Regions from separate parts of the Lysinibacillus sp. OF-1 genome, predicted to be linked through region 1. Evidence: riboswitches for the same ligand, from Rfam matches in the RefSeq annotation. Region 1 holds a riboswitch; the other holds the start of a gene.

The links. A riboswitch is a leader RNA that binds a small molecule or an ion and turns the genes downstream of it on or off. The one in region 1 is predicted to bind FMN.
Region 2: linked by a shared signal. The riboswitch ahead of NV349_RS06095 (ECF transporter S component) and the one ahead of ribE (riboflavin synthase) in region 1 are both predicted to bind FMN.

The regions. Positions count from the first base shown of each region.
Region 1 is NZ_CP102798.1:1,578,695-1,595,352, reverse strand. Features, by position in the region: gene NV349_RS07550 (TldD/PmbA family protein) at 1-830, shown strand, start outside; gene NV349_RS07545 (copper amine oxidase N-terminal domain-containing protein) at 1,246-4,356, shown strand; gene NV349_RS07540 (QueT transporter family protein) at 4,900-5,409, opposite strand; gene NV349_RS07535 (3-oxoacyl-ACP reductase) at 5,560-6,315, opposite strand; gene NV349_RS07530 (DUF2829 domain-containing protein) at 6,370-6,594, opposite strand; gene NV349_RS07525 (GNAT family N-acetyltransferase) at 6,665-7,510, opposite strand; gene NV349_RS07520 (histidine phosphatase family protein) at 7,524-8,072, opposite strand; gene NV349_RS07515 (ATP-binding protein) at 8,169-9,476, opposite strand; gene NV349_RS07510 (spore germination protein) at 9,798-11,240, opposite strand; gene ribH (6,7-dimethyl-8-ribityllumazine synthase) at 11,375-11,842, opposite strand; partial or broken gene ribB (3,4-dihydroxy-2-butanone-4-phosphate synthase) at 11,861-12,487, opposite strand; gene ribE (riboflavin synthase) at 12,512-13,150, opposite strand; FMN riboswitch at 13,380-13,505, opposite strand; FMN riboswitch at 13,621-13,746, opposite strand; gene NV349_RS07490 (YibE/F family protein) at 14,162-15,232, shown strand; gene NV349_RS07485 (YibE/F family protein) at 15,229-16,005, shown strand; gene NV349_RS07480 (DHA2 family efflux MFS transporter permease subunit) at 16,368-16,658, shown strand, end outside.
Region 2 is NZ_CP102798.1:1,289,635-1,306,292, forward strand. Features, by position in the region: gene NV349_RS06075 (response regulator transcription factor) at 1-548, shown strand, start outside; gene NV349_RS06080 (ATP-binding protein) at 541-2,316, shown strand; gene sigX (RNA polymerase sigma factor SigX) at 2,395-2,928, shown strand; gene NV349_RS06090 (RNA polymerase subunit sigma) at 2,925-4,205, shown strand; FMN riboswitch at 4,362-4,549, shown strand; gene NV349_RS06095 (ECF transporter S component) at 4,769-5,356, shown strand; gene NV349_RS06100 (sodium-dependent transporter) at 5,542-6,888, shown strand; gene glnA (type I glutamate--ammonia ligase) at 7,078-8,412, shown strand; gene NV349_RS06110 (sporulation protein Cse60) at 8,494-8,679, shown strand; gene NV349_RS06115 (NUDIX hydrolase) at 8,769-9,125, opposite strand; gene NV349_RS06120 (AraC family transcriptional regulator) at 9,313-10,176, shown strand; gene NV349_RS06125 (pyridoxamine 5'-phosphate oxidase family protein) at 10,334-10,837, shown strand; gene NV349_RS06130 (GNAT family N-acetyltransferase) at 11,056-11,736, shown strand; gene NV349_RS06135 (Parvovirus coat protein VP1-like protein) at 11,829-12,092, opposite strand; gene NV349_RS06140 (DUF418 domain-containing protein) at 12,273-13,322, shown strand; gene NV349_RS06145 (substrate-binding domain-containing protein) at 13,457-14,086, shown strand; gene NV349_RS06150 (glutathionylspermidine synthase family protein) at 14,110-15,363, shown strand; gene NV349_RS06155 (YbaK/EbsC family protein) at 15,422-15,895, opposite strand; gene NV349_RS06160 (PstS family phosphate ABC transporter substrate-binding protein) at 16,147-16,658, shown strand, end outside.

The sequences.
Region 1 (16,658 bases):
TAGTGATTTTCCTCTCCACAGTTGTAAAGGAGGGTGAAGAAATGAAAACAGGCCGTTATTTGAAAATGACACGTGATTTCCATTCTCTTCATGTTGATGATATTGCAAAAGAAGCAGCTGAGGAAGCCCTTGCCAATTTAGGTGAAAAATCGATTCCAGGTGGAAAATATCCAATCGTTTTCCGCTCTGATGCATCAGCCTCTTTATTAGACACTTTTATGCCAATACTATCAGCTGAAAATGCTCAAAAAGATCAATCTCTATTAAAAGGAAAAGTCGGACAAAAAGTGGCATCAGAAGCAGTTACATTGCTGAGTACGCCATTCCATCCTGCCGCATTGTCTGGAGCAAACTTTGATGGTGAAGGTATTGCAACAAAAGAGCAGGAAATTATTTTAGAGGGTACACTCCAAACACTTTTGCATAACAGGAAAACAGCTAAAAAGGATAACTGTGAAACAACAGGGCATGCCCATAAAGATTCTTACAAAGGAACGTTAACGATTGCGCCCCAAATTTTATATATTTCAACTGGCGAGAAATCTCTTGATGAGTTAATTCACTCGGTTAGTAACGGGGTATTTATTACTGAATTATCTGGGCTTCACTCTGGTACGAATACGGTTACAGGTGATTTTTCAGTCGCTGCAAAAGGGTTTCATATTCAAAATGGAAAAATTGCCTCCCCTGTTAAGCAAATGACAATAGCCGGAAATTTTTTCGAGTTCTTAAAAGATATCAAAGAAACTAGCTCTGAGCTTTACTTCCTGCCAAAAGGCTATGGCTCCTCTTCGCTACTTGTCAAGGAACTTTCAGTGACAGTGGAATAAAAACTAAAAAGTAAACACTTCTATAGTTCAAGCCATAGTATATGATATTTCTTGGCAATTCTTTTATCTATAGTCACGTCAAACACCTCTGATTCAGTTGACAAAATGAAACTGATGATAGAATCCACAACCTTTAGTGGAAACGACTATGGGCAAGGGAGTTGCTTCCTTTGTTTCGTAAAGACTCTAAGTATAATCCTCGTTATTAACCGATCCTCCTGCACCGAATAGTTGGGTACCTCCCCTCAAAATTCTCAATCTTTGTTACGGTAAGTGAATCAGAAAATAGCATCGATATAGCCTAAAATGGTTAAATTTTCTTTACGAGGTAAAAGGATGAAACTTTTAGCCCTTTGATACGTTAAATTAATTGTCATGCTGCGTCAGTCATATGGCATGAAGAAGGGTGGAATTTATGAAAAAAATATGGACTTTATTTTTCGCAGCAATGCTTATTGTACCGCTATTGCTGCAACCGGCAACCGCACAAGCGGCAAAAGCCATCACAATTACTGTGGACGGGGTTCAATTGAAGACCGATCAACCGCCAGCGATGATTCAAGGGCGTGTTATGCTGCCACTTAGAGCAATCTTTGAGGCATTAGGTGCCAGTGTAAATTGGGATTCAAAGAATCAAACGGTAACAGGGTATAAAGAAGATACAACAGTAGTGCTCAAGATGAAATCGAAGGTAGCTACTATTAATGGCAAGTCAGTTACGCTTGATGTACCAGCACAAATTTTAAGAGGCAGAACAATGGTACCAGTCCGCTTCGTTAGTGAAGCGCTTGGTCAGGATGTTGACTGGAACTCAGTAAATCAGACCGTAACGATTCAATCTGACACTCCAAGCAATCCAAACATTCCAGGCAATATCAGTATTGCTCCTGCGAGCCATGTATCCGTTCGCGATGTTAATGATCAGGGAGATGGACGTGACATGGAGGTTAGCTTTTCCAGATCGTCTACAGAATCATACGTCGATCATTATCGCATTATGGTTGTGAAGGCTTCAAAAAGCTTTAATTTAGCATCTGCCTTGAAAGTCTCCCCTTCTAATTATACAGTGGTAACTACTTCAAGTTCGAACCGTACCATCAATTTATCGCAGAATTCACGAGATGTGGATGGAGACTACATTAGAAATGATCAGCCTTATGTGGTTCGTATACTTGCTGTTGGGAAAGGTTCTTATTCTAGCGTTTTATCGACTTCTTCTCCGAAGATGACCTTAACCAATTTGTCTTCTGTTACAGAGGTAACAAATGTAAAGATTAACGATATTAACGATTTTGGCGATGGACGCGATGTCTCAGTTAGCTTCACTCGTCCGCAGAATGATAACAATATTTCCAATTATCGTGTGTTTATCGTAAAAACCAAGGATGCTAGCAATTTTAGTCTTACTACTGCGAATAATTTATCAAGCAGCTACTATACAACAGTGAATAAATCGGGAAGTAACGGCGTAGGAACTTTGTCTTCCTCAGCACGTGATACCTCTGGTGAGTTCATTAGAAATAACGTACCTTATACAGCGGTCGTTCTGTCTGTAAGTAATACGAATTCAGTAGGCAATAAACTGTCGTCTGCCTCATCATCAGTAACACTTAGTCAAAATACAATGTCTACTCCGATTATTACACAAGTGAGTGATGTCAATGACTTTGGGGATGGTCGAGACCTGAGAGTTAGCTTCAATAATGTGTCCAATGAATCTACTATCAACGCTTACCGAATTTTTGTTGTAAGAGCTAACAACTATTCGAACTTTACATTGACGAAGGCGAACAGTTTATCTAACACTTATTACACACAAGTGAACAAGACAGGCTACAATATTACGCAGGTGCTCTCTTCAGGGGCAAGAGATACTGATGGTTATCCCATTCAGAATGGAGTTAGCTATCGTGTATTCGTTATGGCTGTAGCAAATAACTCAGCGAATAACGTGTTGTCTTCAGCCTCCAATACGATTACGCTATTTAGCAGCAATGCGGGTGCAGTATCGAATCTCAATGCAAGCGATGTAAGTGATTATGGCAACGGGCGTGACCTCTTTGTTTCTTTCAATAAGGCTGTAGACGAGTCAATTATTAGTCACTATCGGATTCTAGTTGTACCTACAGCTTATTACAATAACTTCAGTCTGACGGAAGCAAATAATGTATCCAGCAACAATTACACGACTGTCTACAAATCTGGAAAGTCCACATATGAGCAGGCGTTAGCTGAAAATACTCGGGATGTGCGCGGTAATACGATCAAAGAAGGTACTAGCTACCGTATCTATGTTTTAACTGTAGCGAATGGAATAGGAAGCAATGCACTATCTGCACCGACGTCTACGATTACGCTAAATAAGAATTTTAATGTGCAAGCTGTAACCAATCTGAATGTGGCGGATATAGCTGATAATGGAGATGGGCGTGATGTGCAAGTAACGTTCACGAAGCCCTCTAATGAAGCAAATGTCAATCATTATCGAATTCTAATCGTACCTACAGCTTATTACAGCAGCTTTAATCTTTCACAAGCCAATAGTAGCAATTATTACATTACAGAAAGCAAAGGTGGGAATATAGCTGCAACTAGAACGTTGGATGGAGTTAGGGATGTGCGCGGTAATTTTATTACGGAAGGAACTAGCTATCGTGTCTATGTACTAACTGTAGCCAATGGAAATACTCCGAATACTTATGCCCTATCCTCTGCTTCGCCTGTGATTACACTTAGTAAAAGTAAAGCTGTTCAGGCGGTAAGTAATATTAATGTAAGCGATATTGGGGACTATGGAGATGGTCGAGATTTACAAATATCATTCTCGAAGCCTTCTGATGAATCCAATATAGGTAATTACCGTATTCTTGTCGTACCCGCATCAAAAGCAAATGGCTTTGATGTGAACGCAGCTCTTAAAGTCACTGATTTTACAGATATAAATAAAGGCCAATATAGTATGAGTTTGGGAACTGGTAGTAAAGATACGGATGGAAAACTTATAACAAATGGCCAAGAATATCGCGTGTATATATTGTCCATAGGTAATGGAAATTCCAAGGCAATGTATAACTTATCGTTCGCATCTTCTGCTATTACTTTAGTGGATCATTCAGCACCTGTAGCGGTGGAGAATGTGAAACTGAGTGTTCAAGGGGACAAAAATAAATATTCCGATATTAAAATTAGCTTCGATGTCAAAAACGGACAAAACGTAACGGAGTATAGAGTGTTTATGTTACCTAAAGATGCAGCAGATGGTTTCAAAGAAAGTAATGCAATGAATAATGATAATAGTACTAGAATTTATCAAAATGGGCTCTCCAATGTAAGTCAAGATCTAAGCATAGAATTGGATGCATTTGGTAACCCACTCACTTCCTCCACAGAATACGTTGCTAAGGTTTTAGCTGTGGTAAATGGAAATTATATACTATCAAACTCGTCTATTAATTCGGTGCAGCTTCTGGCAAAACCTGATAATATCAATGTTGAGCCGTCTCAAGACACTCCAATTAATCAATAGGACAAAGAATTTCTTTATAGTAGGGACTCCCAATGCTTCTTTATGGATCATCGGGAGTCCTTTCTTGTTGTGTGCTGCGCAATACATTGTCTCTAGACCCTCCCACAAGTGATTGGTCTGACAAGCATAGATAGCAATCAAGTAGTTGTGAAAAACATTTAGTAATATGTAAAATGCGCTTATCCTCTTAAGGATCATAGAAATAAGGCAATTGTGCTCTAGCAGTTGGATATGTTGTTTGGCATAAGTAGCTTGGAAGTGACCTAAAATCGGCTTATAAGGAGTTAGCTATTGGTTTGCGATTTGGGATGCCTTGTTGCTATCTGGCTATTGGCCGTGAGGAAATAAATAAAAGCCCGGATTTTGTTCTGAAAAATGCTAGACAGAATCCGGGCAAAGAGGCTTTTTTGATATTCAGTGAAAAATACTATATTAAGTAGCTAAAGCGGTAGTTTGAACGGATAACTCAGCCGAAGTGTTAGAGTTATTCTAAACTTGATACTCTCACCCTTACGATGATAATGTCTTTTTTATTCATCGAATTTATTTAGATAAATCAATTTTTTTATTTAATAAGTAAATAGTCAGTCCACCAACAGTCATAGACAATAATTCCCCAACGCCCACTGTGAACCAGGTCGCCCAAAATGGTAGATCGTAAAGGATAGTTAATTGACCAGCCACCGTAAACATGGAGACAGCAAAAATCAAAGCAGTAACAACCATTTTTGCAATGTCATTTGTCATATGTTTTGTGACGCTTCTACAAAGTAATAAGACAAGAAAGGTCGCAATTCCACCGATTGGCACATCTAAAATCCATGTTGGTGACATGAAGTTTGCAAGTATGACGCCAATCGTCACCGCTACCACATAGCGCTTATTGTACAGTGCCAGATAATTAAACATTTCTGACAAACGTAGCTGAACAGCGCCAAAGCTAATGACTGACAACAAAACCGTTACAGCGACGTAAAGGGCTGCAACAAGTGCCGTTTTTGTAAGTTCACTTACAGAAACACGGCTAGAATCTTTTACAATAGATGTATTCAATTTTATTCTCCTTTGTAAAATAGCTAGTTGCTATTTTAGTAATAACTACGACCAAAGGAAGAGAGCTTCACGCCCTATCTGAAGTGCCGTAGTGCAAGCCGTTTTTGCTTACCTGCGTATTATAGCAGAAGAATATCGAATTGAACAATGCTATTTTGTCAGCCAACCACCATCAATCGGCATCACTGCCCCATGAATATAATCGGCAGCCGAGCTTGCTAAAAATAAAGTCAAATTCGCCACTTCATAAGGCTGTGCCCATCGACCTGCTGGCGTTTCTTCAGCTACCCATTTAGCCATTTCCCCGTCCCCTTCAAAATCAGCCTTATTCATCGGTGTTTGGATGGCTCCAGGCGCAATCGCATTCGCACGAATACCCGCTCGACAATAATCTAAGTCTAGCTGCTTCGTATAACCGACAATGGCATGCTTAGAAGCTGTGTAGGCTGCACCACCACCACCAGCAACAAGTCCAGCAATCGACGCCATATTGACGATTGTACCAGTGCCACGTTCTACCATATGTGGTAAAATCATGTTCGTCACAAAAAACGTGCCCTTCACATTCGTGTTCATAATTTTATCCCACAGCGCTTCGTCTGTATCCAAAGTTTTCGCAAAACCATCTAAAATCCCAACAGTATTACATAAAATATCAATTTGCCCAAATAGTGAAATAGCTTCTTTGTACGACTGCTCCACATCTTGTTGGCTACTTACAGAGCCAACCTTATAGGCAAAACGATCAGGATATTGCTGCTGTAACTGTATTAACCCCTGCTCCTCTACATCCAATCCAAAAACAGTTGCTCCATTTTCTAAAAATGCAATAACTTGAGCATGTCCAATGCCTGAAGCGGCCCCCGTAATAAAAACCGTCTTTTCTCTATATTCATCAAACTTCATATTGTGTCTCCTTACAGAAAGAAGTCATCTCACTAGAAGAGATGACTTCACTCATTACGATTCTACGATTATCCAATCTTCCGCTAATAGATCACATACTGTAGGTGTGAACATTGTATAGCCCTCACCACGAACGTTAATTAAAAAATAAGGATTCAATGTCTCACCATCATGCTGGCTTTGACCAACCAGCTTCACATATAGCTCAGCACCACCCCAGCCATTGCGAATTACTTTTTCTCCTGCTTTTAAGCGTGGTAATACTTCTTCAAAAGTCATCTCATTCATCCTTTATTTCCATTCTTTATCGCATTAGTATACTGGATTTTTAGGAGGTTGGCAACCATGCCTAGAATCTCCTTGTCATCTGTACCTGCTCTGTTGTCACCTTAAGCCCATTCTTTAATAAATAGCTTGTTGCTGGATTGCTTGCTAAAAAGTTCACTGTCGTTATCTGAACTTTATGTGTTGTGACGCTGGCTAAAAATTGCGGTATTAAATCTATATGACTTTCTGCTAGGATCACCAATTGATAGAGTAGAATACGCTCCATCTCACCGCTGTCATTCCACACGGTTTTGTATAGCATATAGCCTAGGGCTTCATTGTTGTCATTATAGAAAACCTTGGCTTCCCCCTGCTTCACACTCTGCCAGCCACACTGCCAAGGAACATCTTCCTGATAAAAAGAGAGATATGCTAGCTGCTCAGGGCGAATGGTTGCAACGTGAATGGCGGCTGTAGGCTCTACGTTCGCTCCATATTCGCCACTTAAAAATAATAATGAAGAAGCAACCTCATAGCCATATTTTTCATACAAAGCAATAGCTACCTGATTTTCTTTAATTGCCTCCAGCGTAGCGATTTCTACATGTTCTCGTTTATAGATAGCTAAGGTTTCCTCCATTAATAAGCGTGAGACGCCTTTACCACGATAGGCTGGGGAAATACCTGTACCACCGTTCCAAGCTGTTTTCTTGCCATTTATGATACGGAAACCGTTCATAACAACTGCAATCGGTTCATCTTGGTCAAAAATGACAATGGAATGTTTAGGAGACAGCCCCTCCCCAGCCAGTCGATGTAAAAACATTTCGGCCGTCATATGGATATCCACAAAATAGCCTTCGAAGCCTTTGTTCCATGCTTTCAATACTTCCTCTAATGTGCATTGTTCAACTGTTTTGACCTTCATATTTTCCCTCTTCTCAAATGGAATCTAATGTCGCTAAATCTTCTAAGGTTAGTTTTTTCACGATATCATACCCACGCCCTGGACCTTTAGGCTTGATGACAACCGTCCCCATATTCGAAAGGATGCCAAGGCCCACGTCTCTCGGAAAGCTATGACCAATCATTACATTATTCATGCCTTGTGATGGTTTTATTTCCAGCTTGGATGTCAGTGTCGTTAAAATGCTAGTTTGCTCAGCACTGGTAAGATTGCCACCTAACATGAAGATCTCAAACAAAAAAGGGTCAATTTGTACACCGTTAGTTGGAAATGCAAGTAGAGCCGTTTCCTTTGTTCGACAGAACGGACTTGCTGTAATGGGCGAAAGGATGGGAATTTGCCAATAACGCAGCATTTGACCATAGTAAACAGCCTCCCTACGACCATGCTCTGATAGGTTTCTTTGATAGCGGCAACTGTGAAACGTGCCATATGCCTGATCTACACCAACTGTGGCCGTTCCATGCCTTGCATATAAATGAAGCCCACCCTTTCTCAATAACGTCAGGAGATCCTTTTCCATTTTTTTCATCCCCTTCATCATAACACTTTCTATTTTGTAATGTATGTCTAACAAATAGAAAAAAGCTCCCTACAATTTGTAGGAAGCTATTTTCAGTTATTTAATGGGAATATGGACAATAGCAGTTGTTTCTAAATGTTTCGATGAGTCGATTGAAATATGACCATTGTATTTATGGACAATTTCTTTCACAATAAATAACCCTTGTCCTCTTATGCGACCCTGCTCATGCCTTTTCGTTGAAAACCCTTGCTTAAATATGTGGTCAGCATCCACAATATTTGGCCCTGTATTAGTAATTTTAAATTCATACTGTACTTCATCAGCTGTACAGCAAATCATAATTTTACGTTGTCCTTCAGGTAATTCAACCGCAGCATCAATGGCATTATCAATTAAATTGGATAGAATCTTGATTAAATCTGTCGTTTTAATCTTATTAAAGTCATTTTGAGAAATGGTAAAGTCCATATCAATATTATGATTTTGAGCGGTTAATTTTTTCGTTTGTAATAAGATGGACAGACCTGGGTGGTCAATATTTAATTTTAAAGACTTAATCGCTTGAACTTCTTTAGATAGTGAAGACAAATATTGTTTTGCTTGCTCTGTTTTTTCTAATTGTAAAAGACCATGTAACACTTGAATATGATTAGTGAAATCATGACGTAATGATGATACCGAAGTAATCAAAGTTTTAATTTCTGCTTGATATGTGTCCTCTGTAGCGCCGACTTCTTTCGCTACCTCTTTTTGATACCATCGTTGTAAAAATAAAAAAGAACCAATGACAATTAAAATAAATACACCATTAAAAATAAAAATAAATAAATTGTCTTCAATGACTTTTCCCTTAATGCCATTTAATGTGTCTGCGCTGATATCAATGCCTAGATACCCAATAATTTTACCATTCTCATCTTTGATAGGTGTACCAACCGATAAATAAGAACCATGTACAGAATCATGAATCACCTCTGTAACATAGGTTTCACCTTTGTAGGCTTTTGCCACTTGCTTTGCTGGGACAGTACAAACCTCTCCTATATCAAAGCCTTTTTTCAGTTCATTTGGCAGCCCCATAATCATCGCACTTGATACTTCTGGATTATCCACCTTCAACGTATAAACAAACAATGCACCTAGTTTTACTCTGGCATCATTTAAATAGCTTCTTACTTCCCAATAATAATCATTCTTCTGTGGATTCTTCAAAAACTGCTGATAAGCAGCTGTATCAATAGAAGAAGCAATGGAGTTGGCAGCCTCTAAGCTTTGATTGGCAATTGACTCTTCAACGGTCTTTTTAATTTTCACATAGGATGTAATGATGTTTAAACTTGTAAACAAACATAATAAAAGCGTTGATAGAATTAATATTAGTTTTATTTTTCGATTTTTCATATAAAACGGGACTTCCTCACCTATAAATATTCTGGAATATCATTATATAATAATTAACTCTATTTTTTGTTTGTAAAGTGAACATTTCTTGATTATCCTACAGAAATGAAAACAGAAAATCCATTTTACTTGAACTCTACTAAAATTACACACCGTAACCAATAGTTTAATAATCCTTTACAAGAAAGTAAACTAAAAAGGTAACTAATAACATTTTATGTCTCATTTCCTATCCTATAAGCTAATGTAATACCTTCCTAAAGCAAAAGTCACAAAAAGATCAGGTACCTACTACAATACCTGATCTTCAATGAAATTTGTTTATTTTTTATTCGAAGTACGTGTTCGATCCTGTGGCTTTAAAAAGGAAGGTCGTCTACTGTAGCCCTTTGATGAAAGTCTTAATAATGATTTTTTTAGATTTTCCTTCTTCAAATGTGCACTAAAATTTAAATAGGGTACACCTAGCACACGCATATTCGCTGCGTATAAGATGATGAAAAATACTGCAATAAAAAAACCAAATAATCCAAAAAAGGCAGAGGCTATAATAATGATTAGTCGAAAAATACTCATGGCTGTTACAAATGATTGGTTAACCAATGTAAAAGCCGCAATACTCGAAATTGCAATGACAACAATCATTGAAGGGCTCGTAACGCCAGCTTTTATCGCTGCATCTCCGATAATTAAACCTCCCACAACACTAATTGATCCACTAATTGCACTCGGAAGACGTAAGTTGGCTTCACGAAACAATTCAAACATAAATAGCATCATTAGTATTTCAAGAATCGTTGGGAATGGCAGTCCCGTTCTCGACTCAACAACTGTTGCTAGAAGAAGAAAAGGAAGTTGTTCTTGATGATACGTCGTCAGCGCAAGCCAAAAGCCTGGTGTTAGCATACTAATTAATATCCCAACAATACGAAGCAATCTTTCCATTGAACTGACAATGACAGGAAAATCATTATCCTCACCCGATTTAAAGAGCAACATTATATTCGTAGGTGTGATCAATGCGTAGGAAACACCATCAATCATTATTAGTATTCTTCCCCTAATTAATGCCTGCATAGCAAAATCCGGTCTCCCGGTATAATCATGCCTGGGCAGTACTTTGGCTGTTTGTTCAATTGCTTCCATCAATAAATCACCATTGACAACAATATCCGTATCAATCTTTTGTAATTGTAGACGGATTTGTTCTAGCATATTTAAATTCACAATGTCATCCATATAGAGTACCGCTACAGTGGTTTTGGAACGTCTCCCAATTTCTAATGTTTCTACACTAAAAGAATTAGTGGGCAAACGCTTTCTTAATAAAGCAATATTAATAAAAACATCTTCTATAAAGTCATCTCTTGGCCCTTTGACCACTAATTCTAGCGATGTTTCTCCGGGCTCTCGATTCGGTTTTTTAGAAATATCACTAGAAAATAGTAATTGATTTTCTTCAAAATACAATAATACATGCCCTTTATAGACTCTTGTTATGGCATCCTCTTGCGTTAAAACCTTTTGTAAATAGGGAATGTGTAAATGCTGGTCGATTTGTTCCTCTAACATGTCATCAGCGACATCACTTAATAAGGATTGGACTCGCTGAACAACTACCGTCTGAAGTATTTGTTCGTTGATCATTGCATCACAAGTTATCAAATGTACTGTATATTGCTGAAATTTATATTGTTGAAAAATCACATCAGCAGAGCGTTGAAATAGTGATTTCAACATTTTCAAATTGATCATTTGTTCCATTGATGAAATACTTCTCATCTCCTACTGAGCCAGCTCCAGATTAGTACATTTATGAAAAACGATTACCTTCAATAAATACACTTAAGCATATTTTTCCCATGGATGTGCAAAATATTCAAAGAAACATTTGGTCATTATCCAATCATTTTCTTTAGATTAGCCATCTCAATGGCAGACATGGCAGCATCGTATCCTTTATTACCAGATTTTGTACCAGCACGTTCAATCGCCTGCTCAATATTTTCCGTCGTCACAATACCGAAAATAACAGGGACATTGGTTGATAACGATACATTGGCAATACCTTTTGCTGACTCATTACAAACATAATCATAGTGTGTTGTAGAGCCGCGAATAACCGTACCTAAACCAATAATGGCATCATAGTTCTTTGTTTCTGCTAGTTGTTTCGCAATAAAAGGAACTTCAAAAGCTCCTGGAACCCAAGCAACATCAATAGACGCTTCATCAACACCATGTCGTGTTAAGCCGTCCATTGCACCGTCCAATAATTTGCTTGTGATGAATTCATTAAATCGACCTACCACAACTGCAATTTTTAAACCCGTTCCAATTAATTGTGCTTCAAATGTTTGACCCATTGTTCTTTCTCCTTTTTAAATAGAAATTTTATTTTCAGTTGTCAGCAATTGACTGCGGTATGCTACAAGTGCCTCTATTGATATCATTTTCAAGTCATGCTGTGCTGCGTACTTTATCAATTCCTCAAAGCGTAGCATATGACCATCATCGCCCATGATCTCGCAAATAACACCCACTGGCACACTATGACAAAGTTTTGCCAAATCGACAGTCGCCTCCGTATGCCCTCTTCGCTCTAAAACACCATTATCCTTCGCAATGAGCGGAAAAACATGACCAGGTCGACGAAACTCAATCGGCTTCGCTTGCTTTTCAATCATTTTTTGTATCGTAAATGCTCGTTCATACGCACTAATTCCTGTCGTTGTATCCTCATGGTCGATACTTACGGTAAACGCTGTTTGGTGATTATCCGTATTGTGCTGAACCATCGGATGTAAATCTAGCTGTTGTGCAAGCTGCTGTGAAATCGGTGTACAAATTAATCCTCTACCATAGGTTGCCATAAAGTTTATAGTTGCTGGTGTCATGAATTCAGCGAGTGCCAGAAGATCTCCTTCATTTTCCCGATCCTCGTCATCAACCACTACAATCATTTTGCCTTGCTTTAAATCCTCAATGGCCTCTTCAATTGCATATAGCACTTTTGTCATCTCCTCGTTCAGTTGTTAAAAACCATGTTGTGCTAAGTAATCTCTCGTAATGGTTGGTGTTGCTTGCCCTTTTTTCAGTTGCTGTAAAATATATTTACCAACTAAATCTGTTTCGATATTCACAATCGCTCCAGCCTTCTTCATGCCTAATACGGTTTCTTTGTACGTATGGGGAATTAGTGAAATCGTGACACTGTTCGTGTCAACATGGAAAAGGGTTAAGCTTGTGCCATCAATCGTAATAGAACCCTTCGGAATGCAAAATTTGGTTAGTTCCTCTGACAATTCGATATCGATATAGACTGCGTTGGCTACTGGACGTTTGCGCAAAATTTTACCGACCCCATCCACATGCCCAGCAACAAAATGACCGCCAAATCGCCCATTAGCAGGCATGGCACGCTCTAAATTCACGGAATCCCCTACCACGAGCTGCTGTAAATTGGTTGCGTTGACTGTTTCAGGCATCACATCCATCGTAAGCGTCTGTTCCGTAAAATATGTCACCGTTAAACAAACACCATTAACCGCGATACTGTCTCCAAGCTTGACATCTTCTGCTATCTTGGCTGATTGAACTGTTATTTTCATACTGTCCCTATCGCTTTGCATGGCTTTTAAAATGCCAATATCCTCTACAAGCCCTGTAAACATTCCATCACCTACTTTTCATTGATTTAGGCTTCTATCCTTCACTTTTGAAGTCTTATCCATCAGTTTCGAAGGTCTATCCGTCACTTCTCTAGTTTTATCCGTCTCCTCCTTCTCCTTCTCTAGCTATCGATAAAAAACAAAAACCCCTTTCAGCAAAGGGGTTTGGGAGTATAAGACATCAACAAATAAGCCTAATTGAAAACTATTTTTTCCATAGACTGTCATCTCATTTGTTCTTCTCCCATCCAGACTATAACTGTCGGTTTTGGATTTGCACCAAATCAGCTTGCGCTCACGGACTTTGAATTACTTCATCACCGCCGATTGGGAATTTCACCCTACCCCGAAGAACATCTTCTATTCGATTGGCACTAAATAAAAAACTTCCCAACAAGCTTGTGGGAAGTAGTGTAATAAATGCATAGGAAAATAAACCTTCTAAATTACAATCAATTTAAAAAGCTCGCATTTTTACCCTTCTCCCATCCAGACTATAACTGTCGGTTTTGGATTTGCACCAAATCAGCTTGCGCTCACGGACTTTGAATTACTTCATCACCGCCGATCGGGAATTTCACCCTACCCTGAAGGATTTTTTATTTAGCTAATCTTACGATAACACTATTTTATTCTATTATCCATCCCTCTTTTTAAAAATTTTTCAAAAAGAATTATAGCAGATCAACAATGCATCCAGGTTTTTCGCGTTTGTGACGTCCGCCTGAGGCATTGAGCAACATGCAATGTTATTGCCACAGGAGACGGCGTTTTTTGATGGTGTTATCAGGTGTTTAATCACTCGCCGCAAGGGAGTCTTCAGCTTAATATAACAATGACTTGATAAATGTAAACGAAATCATTAAACTGATAACATTTAAACTGTGCATGGAACTTCCCTTTCACTAAAACGTTCCTTTACAAGTGACAATTCAGTCCAGCACTTTGGAGGTCATTTACTTGCTATTTTTTAAAAACATCCCATTGAAGCAAGGTATTTTCTATGCCTTATTAATGCTCTGCTGCGTGCTTTCGATTGTGTTCGTTCATCATAATGAATCATTTTATGATCGACCGATTGCTGAGGTGATAAAAGCTGATGTAGCAGAATCAGAACCAATGACAGATATGTATGATAATGATGATTATTTATTTACACAGCATATTACAGCCGTGATACAAAATGGACCACATAAAGGGCAATCCATCCATTTGACGAATGACTATTCCGCCTCTGGAGCTTTCGATCAAGAATACCGTGTGGGCAATGAAATCTTTGTCTCCATAGATAATCACGCATCACAGTCAGGGCTAACTGGGACCATTCTCGATTTAAAACGAGATCAAACCCTTCTCATGATTGCGTGGATTTTTATTTTTGTCTTACTCCTTATAGGAAAAAGACAAGGCTTGTTTTCCATTATTAGTTTAATTGTCAATGCATTGATTTTATCATTCGCGTTAGATTTATATGTGAAACATGGTAACCTGAGCTTGTTAGTCATCAGTGGTATTTGCGCTCTTCTATTTACGATCATTTCGTTGTTACTGATTAGCGGCTTGAACACGAAAACGTATGCAGCTATTGTGTCTACACTTTTAGGAACCGTTATGGCACTCATCATTAGCTCTGTCGTGATGTGGTTAACTGGTGAAAACGGTCTTCGCTATGAAGAAATGCAATTTTTAACACGCCCCTATCGTACAGTCTTTATGGCTGGCTTATTTATTGGCTCACTTGGGGCTGTCATGGATGTCTCTATTACGATGGCTTCTTCAATCTTTGCTTTATATGAACAAGACCCTACTATTTCTGTGAAGGCACTTAAATCTTCAGGGCATGAAATCGGGAAAGATATTATGGGCACCATTACGAGTATTTTGTTCTTTGCCTACCTTTGTGGCTCCATACCGATGGTTATTCTCTATTTGAAAAATTCTTCTACTTTAGGACTCACGCTGTCCTTGAATCTTTCTTTAGAATTAGCTCGCGCCTTAGCAGGTGGTATTGGGGTTGTCCTCACGATTCCGATCAGTCAGTATACTGCTCTATTTTTCATTAATCGAAAGAGGGTTCAAGAATGAATGTAATTGTGTTATTAGCTTTTATTTTATGTCTATTGATGGTCGCAATTGGCGGGAAGCAAGGTGTACGTTCGTTTCTTTCTTTATTCCTAAATTTCGGTGTGCTCTTTGTGACGATCTTTTTAATGACCAACCCTAAAAATAGCCCCATCATCTTAACGTTCGTTGCCTGTACAATTATTAGTTGTATTAGCCTTTTCTATATCAATAAAACAAACAGTAAAACCATTACAGCATTTATCTCCACTATGGTGACGATTGTTGTCTTACTTCTTTTTATTACATTTGTAACGAAAAAGTTGATGATTCAAGGATTTGGTGAAGAAACAACAGAAGAAATAAGCATCTTTTCCCTTTATATTGGTGTTGATTTTGTGCAGATTGGTGCCTCCGTCATTATTATGAGTACGATTGGAGCAATTATGGATGTCGCTATTTCCATTGCTACTTCCATGCATGAGATTTTTTATCGTAACCCTTCGATTAGTAGAAAGAAATTATTTACATCCGGCTTAAATATCGGGAGAGATATTTTAGGAACCGATACGAATACGTTATTCTTCGCTTTCTTTGGTGGCTATTTAAGCTTATTAATATGGTTCAAAGATCTCTCCTATTCGATTGGTGAAATCGTCAACTCCAAGGTTTTTAGTGCTGAAATGACGACTATTTTTTGTGCTGGCATCGGTATTGCACTGATTATTCCGATCGCCTCCTCCGTCAATGCCTATTACTTAATTCGAACACGTGAAAAAACCGAAAAGCTCTCATAAAAGAGTTCAGACCTATCACTCGTTTGTGAGAGGTCTGGACAAATCTCCTCCTCTCCTTCAAAAAATGAATGCTATCTCAAAAAAATGTGTCTAAATGATGAAATCGTATAGTAATCGCTCAAATTAGTACTTACATTTGAGAATTTTTTTTTGCTATAGTAAAAAACAGAGCAGTTAGTATCGCGGAGGTGTACTAGCTAAAAGGAATCATGATCGCTGATAATCGACATCACGATTATATCTTCATAGACTTTTTTATAATGCAGAACATGAAATAGTAGAAGCATCGCAACTTTATTTTTCCGAATATTCTGTTTTTATACATTCTATGAAAGTTGAACATTTTTGAAGGAGTTTTTACAGTGAATAAGGAAATAAAAACAGGTCCAATTATGGCTGCTCTCTTAGTAGCCGGCTTTGTAGGGCTATTTAGTGAGACAGCATTAAATATTGCACTAGGGGAACTTAGCCAACTTTTCAGCGTGGATGCCACAACTATCCAATGGCTAGCAACAGGCTATTTTCTCACATTAGGCATTTTAGTACCTGTTACAGGCATTTTAATGCAAAAATTTACCACTCGCCAAATGTTTATAATCTCTTTACTCTTTTCCATAATTGGTACCATACTTGCCGCTGTTGCACCAATCTTT
Region 2 (16,658 bases), 290 kb from region 1:
TGATGCCTGAAAAAGACGGGCTAGAAGTGTGTGCGGAAATTCGAGAACGCGCAGCAACACCCATTATTTTATTAACTGCAAAGGGCGAGGAAGCGAATCGTGTACAAGGCTTTGAGCTTGGCGCAGATGACTATATTGTAAAGCCATTTAGTCCTCGTGAGGTTGTGTTACGTGTGAAGGCTATTTTACGTCGTTCACAGGCTTTCTCACCAACGACAAATGCCTCTTCTTCAAAAGATTTAGTAGTGTTCCAGCATTTAATGATCGATCATGATGCACACCGTGTAACGGCAGAGGGCATTGAGGTTAATTTAACACCGAAAGAGTATGAATTACTATACTTCTTAGCAAAATCGCCAGACAAAGTATTTGACCGTGAACAATTACTAAAAGAGGTTTGGCATTATGACTTCTTTGGTGATTTACGTACAGTTGACACACACGTAAAACGTTTACGTGAAAAGCTCAACCGAGTTTCTGAAAACGCTGCTAAAATGATTGTGACGGTTTGGGGCGTTGGATACAAATTTGAGGTTGTCAATGAATAGAATATGGAATAGTGTTGTCGGGAAGCTATGGGTAACCATATTGCTTCTCGTTTCATTTGTATTATTTGTTTTCACGGTATTGATGCTTGAATTTCTTCAAAACTATCATATGCAGCAAGCCGAAATATCTTTACGGCAAACAGCTGCAACAGTAGCAAGTATAGTGGATGACAATGAAACAGCGGAATCTACTTCGGAATTATTAAAAGATATCTTACCTACAGGAACCAATGCATTAATTGCAATCAATCATGTTGAAGTATCCTTTGCCATGCAGGAGGGTGTCAACAAAAAAGAAATACAAGAGACCATTTTAGCCAATAAATCGTTTCGAGAAGTATTTCAATCAGATGAACCTATTACGAAAGAAATGATGATGCCTTCTTCGACAGATCAAGAAAAAATGGAATCTTATGTCGTGCTAGGTTTCCCATTAAATGTTGAAAATGCAGTACACGGAGCTGTCTTCATCTATCAAAGCCCAGATGCACTACATAAAACGTCTAAGGAAACAACGAAAATTGTTTTTTTGGCGGCTTTCATTGCATTTGTGCTGACGACATTCTTCGCGTTTTTCCTTTCCTCACGTATTACGTCACCACTTAGAAAAATGCGAGAGTTGGCTTTTGAAATTGCGAAGGGTAATTTTGAAGCGAAAATGCCAACAACTCAAAATGATGAAATTGGTCAACTTGCTGTTGCCTTCAATCAAATGGGCCGTCAATTAAAGCATAACTTAGAGGTCATCAATCAAGAAAATGAACAACTTTCAAATATTTTGACATCTATGACAGATGCAGTTATTACATTTAACCGTGACCTTACAATATTATTAAGTAATCCACCAGCTGAACGACTTATGCAAAAATGGTTCGTCAATAAAGGCTCACAAAGTGCTAAACCTATTCCTCCAGAGCTGTATCATATGCTTGATCATGTGCTAATGTTTGAGGATAAACTAGAAGAGGAAATTGAAATGGATGGTAACTACTATACATTTACTATTAGCCCTCTTTATAGTGGTGACATGATACGTGGGGCTGTGGCTGTTATTCGTGATATGACTGAGCAACATCGCTTAGAAAAACTACGATCCGATTTTATCGCCAATGTCTCTCATGAGCTACGGACACCAATTGCCATGCTGCAAGGATATTCTGAAGCATTAATGGATGATGATTTTATTCAGGATCAGGAAGAACGTAATGAGATTACTAAAATCATTTATGATGAATCGAAGCGGATGGGGCGTCTTGTAACAGATTTATTAGATTTAGCACGCATGGAATCGGGACATATGACGCTGTATAAAGATGAATTACCGATTAATTCTACATTCGAACGTATTACTCAAAAATTTGCACAGGTTGCAAAGGAAAAACACGTTCGTCTATTGTTTGAAAGTGAATTTAATGACGATGCCATGATTAATATCGATGAGGATCGTATTGAACAAGTGCTCACAAATCTAGTAGATAATGCACTTAGACATACGGATGAAGGAGCAGTCACTGTAAAAGTTGAGCAGGAACCAACATTCGCTAAAATATCTGTTCAAGATACAGGGCACGGCATTCCTCATGACGACTTACCTTATGTCTTTGAACGTTTTTATAAAGCAGATAAGGCACGTACCCGTTCAAAAGGTGGTACGGGTCTCGGCTTAGCCATTGCGAGAAATATTGTGAAGGCACACTCAGGTAATATTATGGTAGACAGTGTGCTGAAAGAAGGTACGACCTTCACGTTTTATTTACCGTTCGATTAATAACATGTATTGCTATTAATTGGCTGTAACTTTCACGAATGTAAGACGACAAATATTATAGAACGGGGGTGGAGTGCTTTGAATGACTCCGTGTTCCATCGACTATACGATGCATATCACCAAGACGTGTTCCAGTTTTTAATATATTTAGTAAAAAACCGTACATTGGCTGAAGATTTAGCACATGAAGTTTATGTACGAGTATTGCGCTCATATGATCAATTTGCAGGTAATAGTAGTGAGAAAACATGGCTTTTTGCTATTGCCAAAAATGTAGCGATTGATCATTTTAGAAAGCAGGCTGTACGCCAGAAGCATTCACTTGATTTCTTTGACTGGGAAACGGAACAGCTCCATTCAACCACACCATCACCGGAAGATATGCTACAGGCCAGTGATGAATTTATGCAAGTAGCGTCAGCACTGGAAAACTGTACAGGCGACCAAAAAATGGTCATTATTATGCGCTATTTTCAGGATTTATCGATTGCAGAAACTGCTCAAATATTAGATTGGACAGAAGCTAAGGTAAAAACGACCCAGCATCGAGCCATAAAATTTTTAAGGCAACAGCTACAGCCGATTAGAGAACAGGAGGCGAAACGGCAATGACGCATAAGCCATTTGATGATGAGCAGCTTGAACATGTATTGAACAATGCCCCTAAGCTTTCTGACCACCGTTCAAAAGAGGACATATTAAATCGGTTAATGGCAGATGCTCGCTTGCAGGATAACAGTTACCTTCAAGAAGCGATACAACAACCAAAAGAGGATGAACAAAAGCAAAGCAATTCCTCCATCCAAGAAGAACGAACAACACGATCTAAGCTTCGTAAAATGCCAATTTTTATGAGCGTTGCAGCAGTTTTTGCGTTAACGATACTTGTAGGCTCAATGGTCATGAATAATGATGTTGGACATAAGGATCAAGCTAGTACTGCCGATACGGCTACCTATTCTACTTTACAGGAAGATCTTTCTCCAAAGGAGGCTGCTACGCAAGACGAAGCACTCCAATCTCCTATCGTAGCAGAGCATGAGCGCATGTTATCTTTACGGTCATCTGTCTATGAGGAAGATGTGAAAGATGCTGTCGTTTTCCGTATTGGCTTAGCAGGGCGAGATGCGGAAAGTGTACCAATGACGTATGTGATACCAAATGAGCGAGTAGCAACGGATTTTGGAACAGAAAAACCTTCTACTTTACAGATGTATGAAAAATACGCGCCTCAAATAGATGAGAAAGCTAAAGGATTTACTGATTACCATCCTTACAAAGGTGAGCTGAAGGAGAAGGACGATAAGCTTGTCCATGTGCTACCAAAGGACAATAGCTATGATGTTGCTTCTGCTACTGTCAATGAGTACAAAGGAACTTTGGAGGATACATTCTCTGATTCTGAATATACAGAAGTTGAGATTCAAAATGAAGATGGAACACCTTATGAGTTTTCTCAAGAAGGTGAGCCAAGTCCACCTATGTCATTAACGAACGCCAAGCATTATAATTATTATATATATCAAGATGGTACAGGTGCAGAATATTTATCACCAGATTTCCGTCAAACATTTGCAAATGTCACAGAGGCGCTCACACTGATGAAAAATAAAAATGATGATGTCTATGTGTCCGTTGTTCCTGAAAACGTATCATATACGGTGACAGAGGAAGCAGAGGGCGTAGTCGTTACATTTGATCTTCCGCTTGATTTAACATCAATGGAACCGATTCGTGCCACACAACTGATTGAGGCCATGATGTTAACGGCTGCTAGCTTTGACCAACAATTACGCCTAAATAATGTTGTCCAAGAAAGCTGGGAGGGCTTTGATTTAAAAATGTTTTTACCAAAGCCTGTAGGGCCAAATAAGCAATATATGCCTTAGTCAAAGAAAATAACAATAAGAAATGGAGCATTCCTGTTCGGTGAGGATGCTCCATTTTTTTTACAATGCATACAAGTCTAATAGGTTTTTTGAGCAGAACTATTTACTTTTTGTTGATAATTCTTTATAGTAAAACTGTAGTATAAAATAATAGTGATTCATCTTCGGGGCAGGGTGAAAATCCCGACCGGCGGTAATAGAGTGCTAAACCGTTAATGTTTATTCATTAACTCGAATGGTTTAGGCAAAACTCTTTAGCCCGCGACCTGTGCAAATTTATTTGCATGGCTGACTTGGTGAAATTCCAAGGCCGACAGTTACAGTCTGGATGGGAGAAGATGGAGGTACGATCGTCATTCATTGTTATGAAATGAACTATGACTGAGCGCTTTTTTTGTATGGCTTTTAAAATAGTGCTCAAAAAATAGTTTAGATTGACGCTTATTCGTCATGCCTTTCTCCCTTGTGCTTTTTAATGCATAAGGGTTTTTTCATGCTAACAATTGAAAGATCGTCACCTTTCTTCTTGCGAGATTGAATCAGCAAAGAGGAGAGAGTTTTCTATGAAGAAAAATGTTAAACTTCAATCGTTTATTACGATTGGTATGCTGAGCAGTATTTCGTTTTTATTAATGCTTTTTAATTTCCCAATACCGCCGTTCCCAGCATTTTTGGAAGTGGACTTTAGTGATATGCCTGCATTAATAGCGGCCATCACAATGGGACCTGTAGCTGGTATTTTAGTAGAATTGTTTAAAAATGTGTTGGATTGGATTTTCTCGGGTACACCAACAGGTGTGCCAGTAGGGCATATTGCCAACTTTACAACAGGCATTTTATTTATTTTGCCAGTTAGCTTTATTTTTAATCGTTTTAAAACGACTGCTGGTCTTGTTGGAGGTTTAGCGACAGGAACAGTCGTGATGGCAGTAGGAATGAGCGTTTTGAACTATGTTGTATTTTTACCGATGTACACATATTTCCTTGGTATGGAACCTGTTGTAGGTGACTCCCTTTATAAAATGATCGTCGCTGGAATTTTACCATTTAATATTGTAAAAGGTATTTTATTAACAGCTATTATGGCGTTTTTATTTACTACAATGCGCAAATGGATCGACCGCCAGCGCTCTATGTATATAGCAAAATAATGGACCATAAACCTCGAGTAGTTAGCTCGAGGTTTTTTTGTGGGAAGAAGTGATGGGACGAATAAAATTAGAAAAAAGTAGTAGAAAATGCTCGTGCTCTAGTGCTTTATTATTATAATCTAGTCGAAGAACACATTTTCATGTAGAATAGAGGGGAGTTTAGAAAGTTTGAGGAGTTTGAAGAGATGAGTGAAAAAAAGGGACAGTGGTCTAGTAAATTAGGATTTATTTTAGCATCAGCGGGTGCTGCGATTGGACTAGGAGCAATTTGGAAGCTACCGTATGTAACGGGGCAAAGTGGTGGAGGTGCATTCTTCCTAATCTTTGTGTTATTTACGTTATTAATAGGGTTGCCAATGCTATTGTCCGAGTATGTTTTAGGGCGTGGTACACAATCGGAGGCGGTAACCGCGTATAAAAAGGTTGCTCCGACAAAACCAGGATGGGCTTGGATTGGCCGAATGGGTGTGCTAGGTTGTTTTTTATTATTAACATTTTATAGTGTTGTTGGAGGTTGGATTTTTATTTACAGCGGGCTAGGCGTCGCTGGTGCTGTGATAGATCCTGCGATTGATCCAGCTGCACTATTTGGAAAAATTATAGGTACACCTTGGATTACGCTAGTAGGTTTAGCTTTGTTTACATTAGCTAACGTACTCGTTATTTCATTAGGTGTACAAAATGGTATTGAAAAGGCGAATAAATGGATGATGCCGTTACTCTTTGTGATGTTCATTGTTCTGGTTGTGCGTGCTGTTACATTAGATGGCGCAATGGAGGGAGTGAAATTCTTCTTATGGCCTGATTTCTCAAATATTACTGGTAGGGCATTATTAGAAGCGTTAGGGCAATCATTCTTTGGATTAGCTGTAGGATTTTCTTGTCTTGTTACATATAGTTCCTATCTAAAAAAAGATGTCAGCCTTCCAAATTCAGCAGGTTCTGTTGTGCTCTTAACCGTGCTTGTATCATTTTTAGCGGGTTTAGCAATCTTCCCTGTTGTGTTTGCCTTTGATTTAGAGCCAGCCGCGGGACCGGGCTTGTTGTTCATGGTGCTGCCGACAGCTTTTAGTCAAATGCCGTTTGGAGAATTATTTTTAGCGATGTTTTTATTGCTATTTTTATTTGCTACATTAACGTCATCATTTAGTTTATATGAGATTATCGTAGCGGCATTTATGGAACATAGTCAGAAATCTCGTCCGATGTGGACGCTTTTACTTGGTGTAGTCGTATTGATTGCGGCTATTCCAGCGGCACTTTCTTCTAGTGTTTTATCGGATGTAACCATTTTTGAGAAAAGTATTTTTGATGCCACTGATTTTTTAGTGTCGAATATAATGCTGCCATTAGGAAATTTATTCATTGCTATTTTTATTGCCCACATAGTGGATAAGGAATTTGTAAGGAAAGAACTGTTAATGGGTAGTCACTTAGGGCAGGGCTATTATGCAACATATCGTATGTTAATGTTAGTCGTTGTACCGATCGTTATTCTAGTTGTGTTCATTAATATGCTATTACAATATTAAAATAAAAAAAGTGTATCCATTGTGGAAATGGATACACTTTTTTTATGCATCGAAAATCAAGATAAATATATTCTAAAAAAACTATGTTATAAAACCTAACATATCTATTGCGTGAATTTCAATTTTCATGTATTTTAAGAACAGTTATAAAAACGTATGTTAACTAAATTTACATTGGAGTGGTGAAGAGTGAAACATTACACAAAAGAAGATATTATACGCCGAGTAAAAGAAGAAAATGTGAAATTTATTCGCCTACAATTTACGGATATATTAGGAACAATCAAAAATGTGGAAGTCCCTGTCAGTCAGTTAGAAAAAGCATTAGATAATAAAGTCATGTTTGATGGTTCATCCATTGAAGGTTTTGTGCGTATAGAGGAATCTGATATGTATTTAAAGCCTGACTTTGATACATTCGTGATTTTTCCTTGGACTGCTGAGAAAGGCAAGGTGGCTCGTTTTATTTGTGATATTGCCAGACCAGATGGAACGCCGTTTGAAGGAGATCCGCGCTCCAATTTGAAACGCGTTTTAAAGGAAATGGAGGAGTTAGGCTTTACTTCCTTTAATTTAGGGCCAGAGCCAGAGTTCTTCTTATTCAAACTGGATGATAAGGGGCATCCAACACTAGAGTTAAATGATAGTGGAGGCTACTTCGATTTAGCACCGACAGATTTGGGAGAGAATTGTCGTCGTGATATCGTTTTAGAGTTAGAGGGAATGGGCTTTGAAATTGAAGCCTCCCATCATGAAGTCGCACCTGGTCAGCATGAAATTGATTTTAAGTATGCTAGTGCCATTGAGGCATGTGATAACATACAAACGTTTAAGTTAGTCGTAAAAACCATTGCTGCACAGCATGGTCTCCATGCAACATTTATGCCAAAGCCATTATTCGGTGTAAACGGCTCAGGAATGCATTTTAATCTATCATTATTCGAGGGTGATAAAAATGCCTTCTATGATGAACATGCAGACTTACAATTAAGTGCAACGGCACGTAGTTTTATGGCAGGGATTATAAAGCATGTACACGGCTTTACCGCTATTACGAATCCACTTGTTAATTCCTATAAACGACTAGTGCCTGGCTATGAGGCTCCTTGTTATGTAGCGTGGTCTGCTCAAAACCGTTCACCACTAATTCGTATTCCAGCAGCTCGTGGACTATCTACTCGAATTGAATTGCGTTCAGTTGATCCAGCCGCAAATCCATACTTAGCAATGGCTGTTATTTTAGCATCTGGACTTGATGGCATACGGAAAGATTTAACGCCACCTGCAGCAGTAGATCGTAATATTTATAAAATGACAGCAGGAGAGCGAGAGTTGAACGGAATTGATAGCTTACCTTCCTCATTAGAATATGCGTTGATTGAATTAGAGATGGATACCATTGTTCGTAATGCACTAGGCGATCATATTTATGATAAATTTACAGTCGCCAAAGAAATTGAGTGGAATAAATATCGCACACGCGTCCACAACTGGGAACGTGAGGAGTATTTAACGATGTACTAAAAAGCGTTGGAGCTGTTTTGGCTCCAACACTTTTACATTTCCTTTCTTTTCATCTATTATTAGAGAAAAGGAGTGTGGGCAATGACACAAACGACCCAGGTTGTGACCATTCAAAACAATGATATTGTGCAATTTGAACATGACATTAACCGGGCTTTAGTAGATTTAAGAAGCTTTTTAATACTTGATATCAAATACAATACGCTCTATATTGGCGAACAGACAGTCATCCATTCTGCTTTAATTATTTATCAACAAAACGATTAGCAATATGTACTTGAGATGAGTCATGTCATTAAGACGTGACTTTTTTATTGAAATAAAGATAAAAGAAAGGCACGATCTTCTGGAAAAGTTTATGACAATTGGGCCACTTCATTTTTTGATTGCCAAGCAATGTCATAAATTAATTCGTCAGGATCATGAATCATCATTTGTCCGTCAATCATAACTGTTTCAAAGTAATGAACTTCCACAGCTTCATTCTGCTTACAATAAATTTCTTTTAGAATAGCCACTATATAGCCCGTTTCTTCATAAACCTCTCGAATACAGCAAGCCTTAAAATCTTCCGCTGCTTCTTTACCACCTGATGGAACAGCCCACGTTTTTTCTTCTTCCACCGTTCCTTGTAAAACCATTAATAATTGATTGTTATCGTTCAAACAAATAGCAGCAGCACCTTGCCATTTTCCCAAGAGAAAAACCTCCATTTCATTTCTATTTATACTTAATTTACCTATTAAAGAACGTAGTTGTAAATATGTGTAGGATGGAGGGTGAAAATAAGTAGGGAGAATCGTCGGGAAAATACTTCCCTTTTAACCTGTCCAAAGTTAGCATAAAAAGACAGGTTATACAGCAATATCTATTTTATGATGGAATCAAGGAGTGAAAGCAATGAGTTGGATTGAGTCGATTCAAAAGGCCATTAATTTTATGGAGGATCATTTATTAGAGGACATTACGATTGAACAGATTGCACAGGAGGTTAATTCATCTGTCTTTCATTTTCAACGCACGTTTGCAATTTTGACGGATATGTCCATTGCTGATTATCTGCGACGAAGAAGATTGACATTAGCTGCACAAGAATTAATAGGCACGGAACAAAAAATAATCGATCTCGCCTACAAATATGGCTATGAAACTCCTGAAGCTTTTACAAAAGCGTTTCGTAAGCAGCACCATATAACGCCTAGTGAAGCAAGAAAGAAACAAGGGCCATTACAATCATACAATCGCCTGGTCATCCAGGTAAACTTGAAGGGAGCAGAACCAATGAAGTATAAAATCGTAGAAAAAGAAAAGTTTCAAATTGTTGGAGTGAAAAGAACGTACAACTGTCAAGACGGGGAGAACACACGAGAAATTCCTCTATTTTGGCAAGAGGTAAATCAAAGTGGCTTCGACCATCAACTATACCAATTAAATAATGGTAATATCAATGGAGTACTAGGTGTTTGTGTACCAAATACAAACCAAGGACAAAAGGGTTTCATTGATTACTGGATTGCTACAGATCATGTAGGGGAAGTAGGAGAAGATCTATTAACAATGGAAGTACCTGCCTCCAAATGGGTTGTCTTTGAAGTACATGGCCCTATGCCAGATGCGATGCAAAATACGTGGAAGCAAATTTATTCAGAGTGGTTCCCGTCCAATCCATACGAACCAGCAGGAACAGCGGAACTTGAGGTTTATCCTGAAGAGGATGCCTATAGTCCTGACTCCTATTCTGAAATTTGGATTCCAATTAAATAACAAGAAAGCCAAGAATGCATGGATTAAGCATTCTTGGCTTTTATTATTCAAAAGAAAATTTATCCTTTTTTTAGGTGTGTTAAAGATGTAAAATATATGTATGTTTAAAATAAACGATTGAGTTAATCGTGATATATTTTCATGAGGGGGTTAAAGTATGATGAGAGGTACGATTCAAAACAAGCGTGTAGAAATTTCACAAGAGGAAGCACAGCATTTCTTAAAAGTAGGGCAAGTAGCACATGTTGCAACGGTTGGTGAGGAAGGTTTTCCATACGTTATTCCGTTTGTCTATGTATATGAGGGAGAAGATAAACTATATTTGCATATTGGTAATATTCGAGAAAGCCATTTTTGGTCAAATATTAAACAAAATCCTAAAATCTGTATCGAAGTGAGTGAGATGGGTGATTTACATCCAGGGAAAAAATATGCCTGTCAATCTGCACTTGTGTATCAAAGCGTGGTGTTGTTTGGACAGGTCGTACGCATTGAGGAGGAGTCGAAGAAAGAATGGTTTTTTGATGCACTGCTTGAGAAGTATGGCAATCCTGCATGGACATTTGAAAAAGAAGGCTATCCAATTCTGCCTAAAATCGAGTTGTTTGAAGTACAAATAGAGAAGTTAACAGGGAAAATTAATCATGGCATGTATCACTAAATGAAGAAGCTAAGAATGATAGAATTCTATCATTCTTAGCTTTTAAATTTGATTTCGCTAAAGCGTATAGTTAGCCAGCAAAGTAAAATTTAATTTTTTCCAGCCTCCAAGATTTTCGTGATATTGGATGCAAAATATGGCTATCTGCGCATCATTCAGTCCCTTTAACTAAATTTATCTATTATTATAAGAGAATAGAAATAACAGGAGGAGGTAGCATGATGAAAATTATAGAGGCTCATTACCCAATCATTAAACAAACCATTAAAAGAGCCCCGACATTTGTGTATAGTATACTAGATCAATTAATAGAAGGTACGGTCTATACAGACACAGAGAATTTACAAACATTATTATTTCAAACAAAATCAGGAATCTATTTTGTAGCTGGCGATTCAATTCATACGGTACTTGACGATCAGCTTGTCTGTTGTTTTCAACAGTCTATAGAGCAAAAGAAACGTTTTACCTTATTTTCTTATTCAGAACAGTGGAATATTAAAATTGAACAACTGCTAAATGACCAACTTCGAAAATTAGAGCGCTATACCTTTACTTTCGATGAAAGTTTGTATGATTCTAGAGAGGAGCGGGAAATACCCAATTTTGAGGTTATGCCTATTACTCGTCATCATATAAAAAATGCACAGGCGTTTACCTATGCTTACTACGATGAATATTGGGATTCAACAGCTAATTTCCTTGAAAATGGTTTTGGCTATTGCTTAGTGCAGCAAGAGCAAATCGTTAGTGAAGCTGTCTCTATTTTTAAATCAAATGATTTTGCAGAAATTGATATTATGACAGATTCGAATTTTAGGGGGCAAGGATTGGCCGGCAGGATTGCCCACATTTTTATCGATCATTGTCTTGCCAACCAGCTGCATCTATTTATCTAGGCACAAAGCTTGGTTTTACGACTCCGCAAAAATATGCTATTTATACAAAGAAGTAGCCCACGCTGTTTGCAAAAACATCGTGAGCGTCATTGTTAAAAAAATCGATGACGTAATTCGAAAACGCGATAAAACAAACGGGCATCTCTAGCCATTTTATGATTTGCATTCATATGGGGGCGGAGGCATTGTTGAAACAATTCATCACAGAACTTTGTGCTACCATGGCGTGCATAGCATTCATCATGCAATTTACAGCAACTATCCACAGCATTCGTAGGCTCACCTGGTCCTGAGCAACCAGGTCCACAGTATCGATAACCAGGATAACAAAAACCGAGCTTGCGATTTCTATTCATCTGTTAAACCTCTCTTTACGATGTTTTTACTATAAAATATGAAACATTTTTTTGAAGAAGCGGATGAAAAACTATAAGACTATTTTTGATTTGTAAGGTTCCTGTAAGCTTTAAAAAAAATAGCTGTAAGGATGGGGAGTTATGCTAGCTATAGCATAAAAGATAAGGAGTTAATTCAACATGAATCCATCTGTTACACAAAAGGAACGTATCGTTTCCTTAGACATTATTCGAGGATTAGCGTTATTCGGTATTTTATTTATTAATGTAGGTGCCTATGTGGTCCTCATAGAGGGAGGTCCTATGCCTGATATGAGTGGTATCAATGGCATCATTGATTCACTTATTGATATTTTCATTGAAAAGAAATTCTTCTCTATCTTTTCATTTCTGTTTGGCGTTGGCTTTTATATTTTTGCTTCACGTGCAGAAGCTCGTGGGGATAAACCAAGAAAGCGTTTTGCTAGACGTTTATTGGCCCTATTATTGATTGGCATTATTCATATTTTTCTATTTTGGGGTTCCATCTTAGCCATTTATGCGGTGATTGGATTTTTATTGCTACCATTTTACTCTGTCAAGATTTCAACTATTAGTAAATGGTTATTTACCATCATTTCACTTCATATTCTTGTTATCCTAGGTCAAATGTATATGCCAAATAATGCTGTTTTATCAGCTATTTATGGCTTATTAGGAAATGATGCCGTAGCGATTTTTATCATGTTTTTAAGTGGTTTTTTAGTTGCAAAAGCTGGTTGGGTTGGCCATATTAGTGAGCATGCTCAAAAAATAAAAAGAGTGCTTTATAGTACATGTCCATTCTTTATTGGATTTTCTCTATGGATTTGGTTCGCATCACAAGCAGATGACCAACAAATCCAATCCATTATTGGCTTAGGAGTTGTGCCAACAACCTATTTTTATTTAAGCTGTTTATTTTTACTATTAGAAAATAAACAAATAGCGAAGCTGCTTCAACCAATTGGACGTGTAGGACAAATGGCGTTTACAAACTATTTGGCACAAAGCTTTATTGGGACGGCTATCATTTCGTTAATGGGCTTACAAGTCGTTTCACCATCAGAAATAGTAATCATCGCGAGCATTACTTTTATCATTCAAATTATTTTTAGTGTGATTTGGTTTAAATTCTTTTCAATTGGACCATTCGAAAAGCTATGGCGATTTATGACTTACGGCAAAAAAACTGTGACAAAGCAATCATAAAACTCTGGAAATCCCAAACATGCATACGGTTTGGGATTTTTTTGTTAAAATTAATTGTATGTTTTTGTAAAAGTGAAACCTATCATGATAGACAATCGTAAACTAGAGAACAGAAATAAAGGAGCGTTTATAATATGGCAAAGCAAATGAAAAAATATATGGCTGTGACAACGGCATCTTTTATGGCTGTCCAATTAGCAGCATGTGGCAATAGCGAAACACAGACAGTAGCTTCTTCTACGTCTACCCCAGTAACGGAAGATCAAGGTCAAGGAAACACAAATGAAGAGATAGTAAGTGTTTATAATAGTGAAATGGCAGATGCCTGTGATGAATGGCAAGAAGGAGACGATGGCTCCTATGAATGTCTTGATGAAAATTCTCCTTACTATGCACAGCATTTCTTTAATGGGCTTATGTATGCAACTGCTGGAGCAATGATTGGAAGTGCTATTTATAAAAGTCGTAATTTAAAAAATGGCACAGATCGAAATGAGCAAAATGGTGGCGGTTCTGCAGTACCGCGATCGACACAAAGTGGTAATGCAAATAATAAATCTACAAATGGTATTACAAACAGTTCAAAAAATAAGGCTGGTACAACTTCAAATGGTTCAAATACTTATTCGAGTGGACAACGCTCTTATTCAACAGACAGTTCATCAAAAAGCACGAACTCCTACTCTAATAGCTCCCCCTCCAGCAAAGGAAAATCTGGTTTTGGTTCAGGTGGAGCATCCCGTGGCGGCTCGTCCTCCTCATAAAGTGTGGAAAGGGAGCAAATAACATGATGAATCATACACAACAACGGCAAGCGTTCTATTCAAAATTCTCAGACTTTTTTCCTGACTTTGAGGATTTAGAGTATGCGTTATATGATGTCTTAGAATTGCCAAAGCAGCAGATCGATCAACTTCACTACGCAACACAAATACTTTGGCGCATCTTTTTAAAAGTAGGGAAACAATTTAAGCATTTGTCGATTGATCAACTTTTAGCGTTAGGGATTCGCCCTGAAATGATACCGTATATTCAATTAGACTATTTACAACAGCAATCTGTTTTGGCGCGATTTGACTTTGTTTGTACAGAGGAGGGCCACATTAAATGTCTAGAGTTGAATGGAGAAACACCGTTCCTTGTACAAGAAACCTTCGAGATAAATGAGGCACTTTGTCAGCATCTTGGCTATAACAATCCAAATGATACAATAGCTTTACAAAAAACATTGTCAGGTGCGCTTTTTGCTGCCATGCAATATTTACATAATGTTAAAAAGCCAAAGGTTGTCATCACGGGTAAAGCAGCCAAAGAGGATTATGAGGAGTATTGCCAGGTACAGTTTATTAAGCGCTGTATTCCTTTTGATATTGAGTATGTACCTATCCAGGATCTCATCATATTTACTAGTGATACACCACATATAGTACAAGGTCTTTATACACCTGCAATGGAGAAAATCGATATATTATTTCGACCTGCACATCCTGTAGAGTTTTTAATGGATGATGTAGCATCAGATGGTGATCGCATTGGGCTGCATTTGTTAGAACTTGTCAAAAAACGACAGTTAGCTATCATTAATCCGCCTGCTGCTTATGTATTACAATCGAAAATCTTATTGTGGTTAATATGGGAGCGGAGAAACGATCCTTTACTCTTTACCGCTGAGGAACGGGTAGCTATTCAGCAATATATGCTACCAACCTATCTTTCAGCTGAGCCGTTTATTCGTAATAATTTTCCTTATGTGAAGAAGCCTGTTTATTCTCGGGAAGGAAATACAGTAGAAATTTACGCAGCAAGTGGGCAGAAAATAAATGCCTCCACATCCACACATTATGATGATAATTTATTTATTTTCCAACAGTATGTGGAGATGCCTAGCATGACAATTCAATTAAAAGAAGGATATCAGACTAAAAAATGGCTAATAGGTTCATTTGTTGCTGACAATCGAGCATGTGGTTTAAGCTGTCGTGTCGGTAATCAAATAACAGAATGGGATTCACATTGGCTAGCTGTGGGTTATAGGGACTAACAAATCTAGTTTTGTAGAAGTGGCGAGACTGTTAATAGTCTCGCCAATCGTTTAGTCCTTATTCATTCCAGCCTTTACAGACATCAATCCATTCTTTATAGGGGGCATACGTTTCGAGTTCTGAAATCGTTACCTCAATGGCAGAATTGCTGCTACCACATGCAGGAAAAACAGTGGTAAAACGTTTCAGAGATTCATCTAAATAAATGGCTACACCTTCGTTCACACCAAAAGGGCAAACACCTCCGACATCATGACCAATCATCGTCTCCACATCGTCTTTGGATAACATCTTTGCCTTTGTACCAAACATTGCTTTATATTTTGCATTATCGATTTTAGCATCCCCTGCAGCAACAATTAATACCGCGCCATCATTCACAAGAAAAGATAATGATTTTGCGATGCGTTCGGGCTCGCAGCCAAGGGCCTGCGCTGCTAATTCAACAGTCGCTGAGCTTTCTTCCAGCTCTTGTATTTTGTGCTCAACATGCCATTTTGCTAAATGACTACGTACTTTTTCAATCGCCATATGTACATTCCTCCTACTTTTATCACTGACGCCTCGTCATAATGGTGTCCTGATTCATTCGAGCTTGCTCTTCAAAAGCTCCTCTCCCTTTAAAGAGGGACTTTTCCGTTTTTTTTGTAAAAACAAAAGAAGTCGTTAAATCAAGATAAATTTAATTTTAGCATAATTTTCAGAATATATAGTTGTGAATGCTCTATCTTTCAAGTATGCTAACTATAGAGAGTGTAAAATTACACTAAAAGGGGGTTCCAATGTTAAAGTTTATACAAATCGTATCTGTGTTGATTGGTTTATCAGTAGTGACATTAATGGTTGCATTGATTATCACACTGAATGGCAGCATTCATTTGATACAGTTAGTTTGGACAGTACCTGTTTGTTTATTTGTCCTGTTTATTTGTAGTGTATTTAAATGGACCAACACCAAAAGACGAAGAGGATGGTTATTTGGAGTAATGGGTATTGCCTTATTAATAGCTTCCATCAAACCAATCCAACATTATTATAAAATGAGCATTCCTACTGTTGATGCGGAAATTGATGTATCTGCCTATCAGCCATTTACGCTGGGCAATAAAGTGATAAAGCCTGACACAAAAGCATCCTTACAATTGACCGAGTCATTACCAAGATTAGATGGTGCAACAGCCATGTATCCTTTGTATGCGGCTTTTGTAGAGGCTACTTATCCCAAAGGTGACTATCAGCCAGATACTAGTAGAGTTCAAGTAAGCCGAACACCTGAAGCCTATCAAAATTTAAT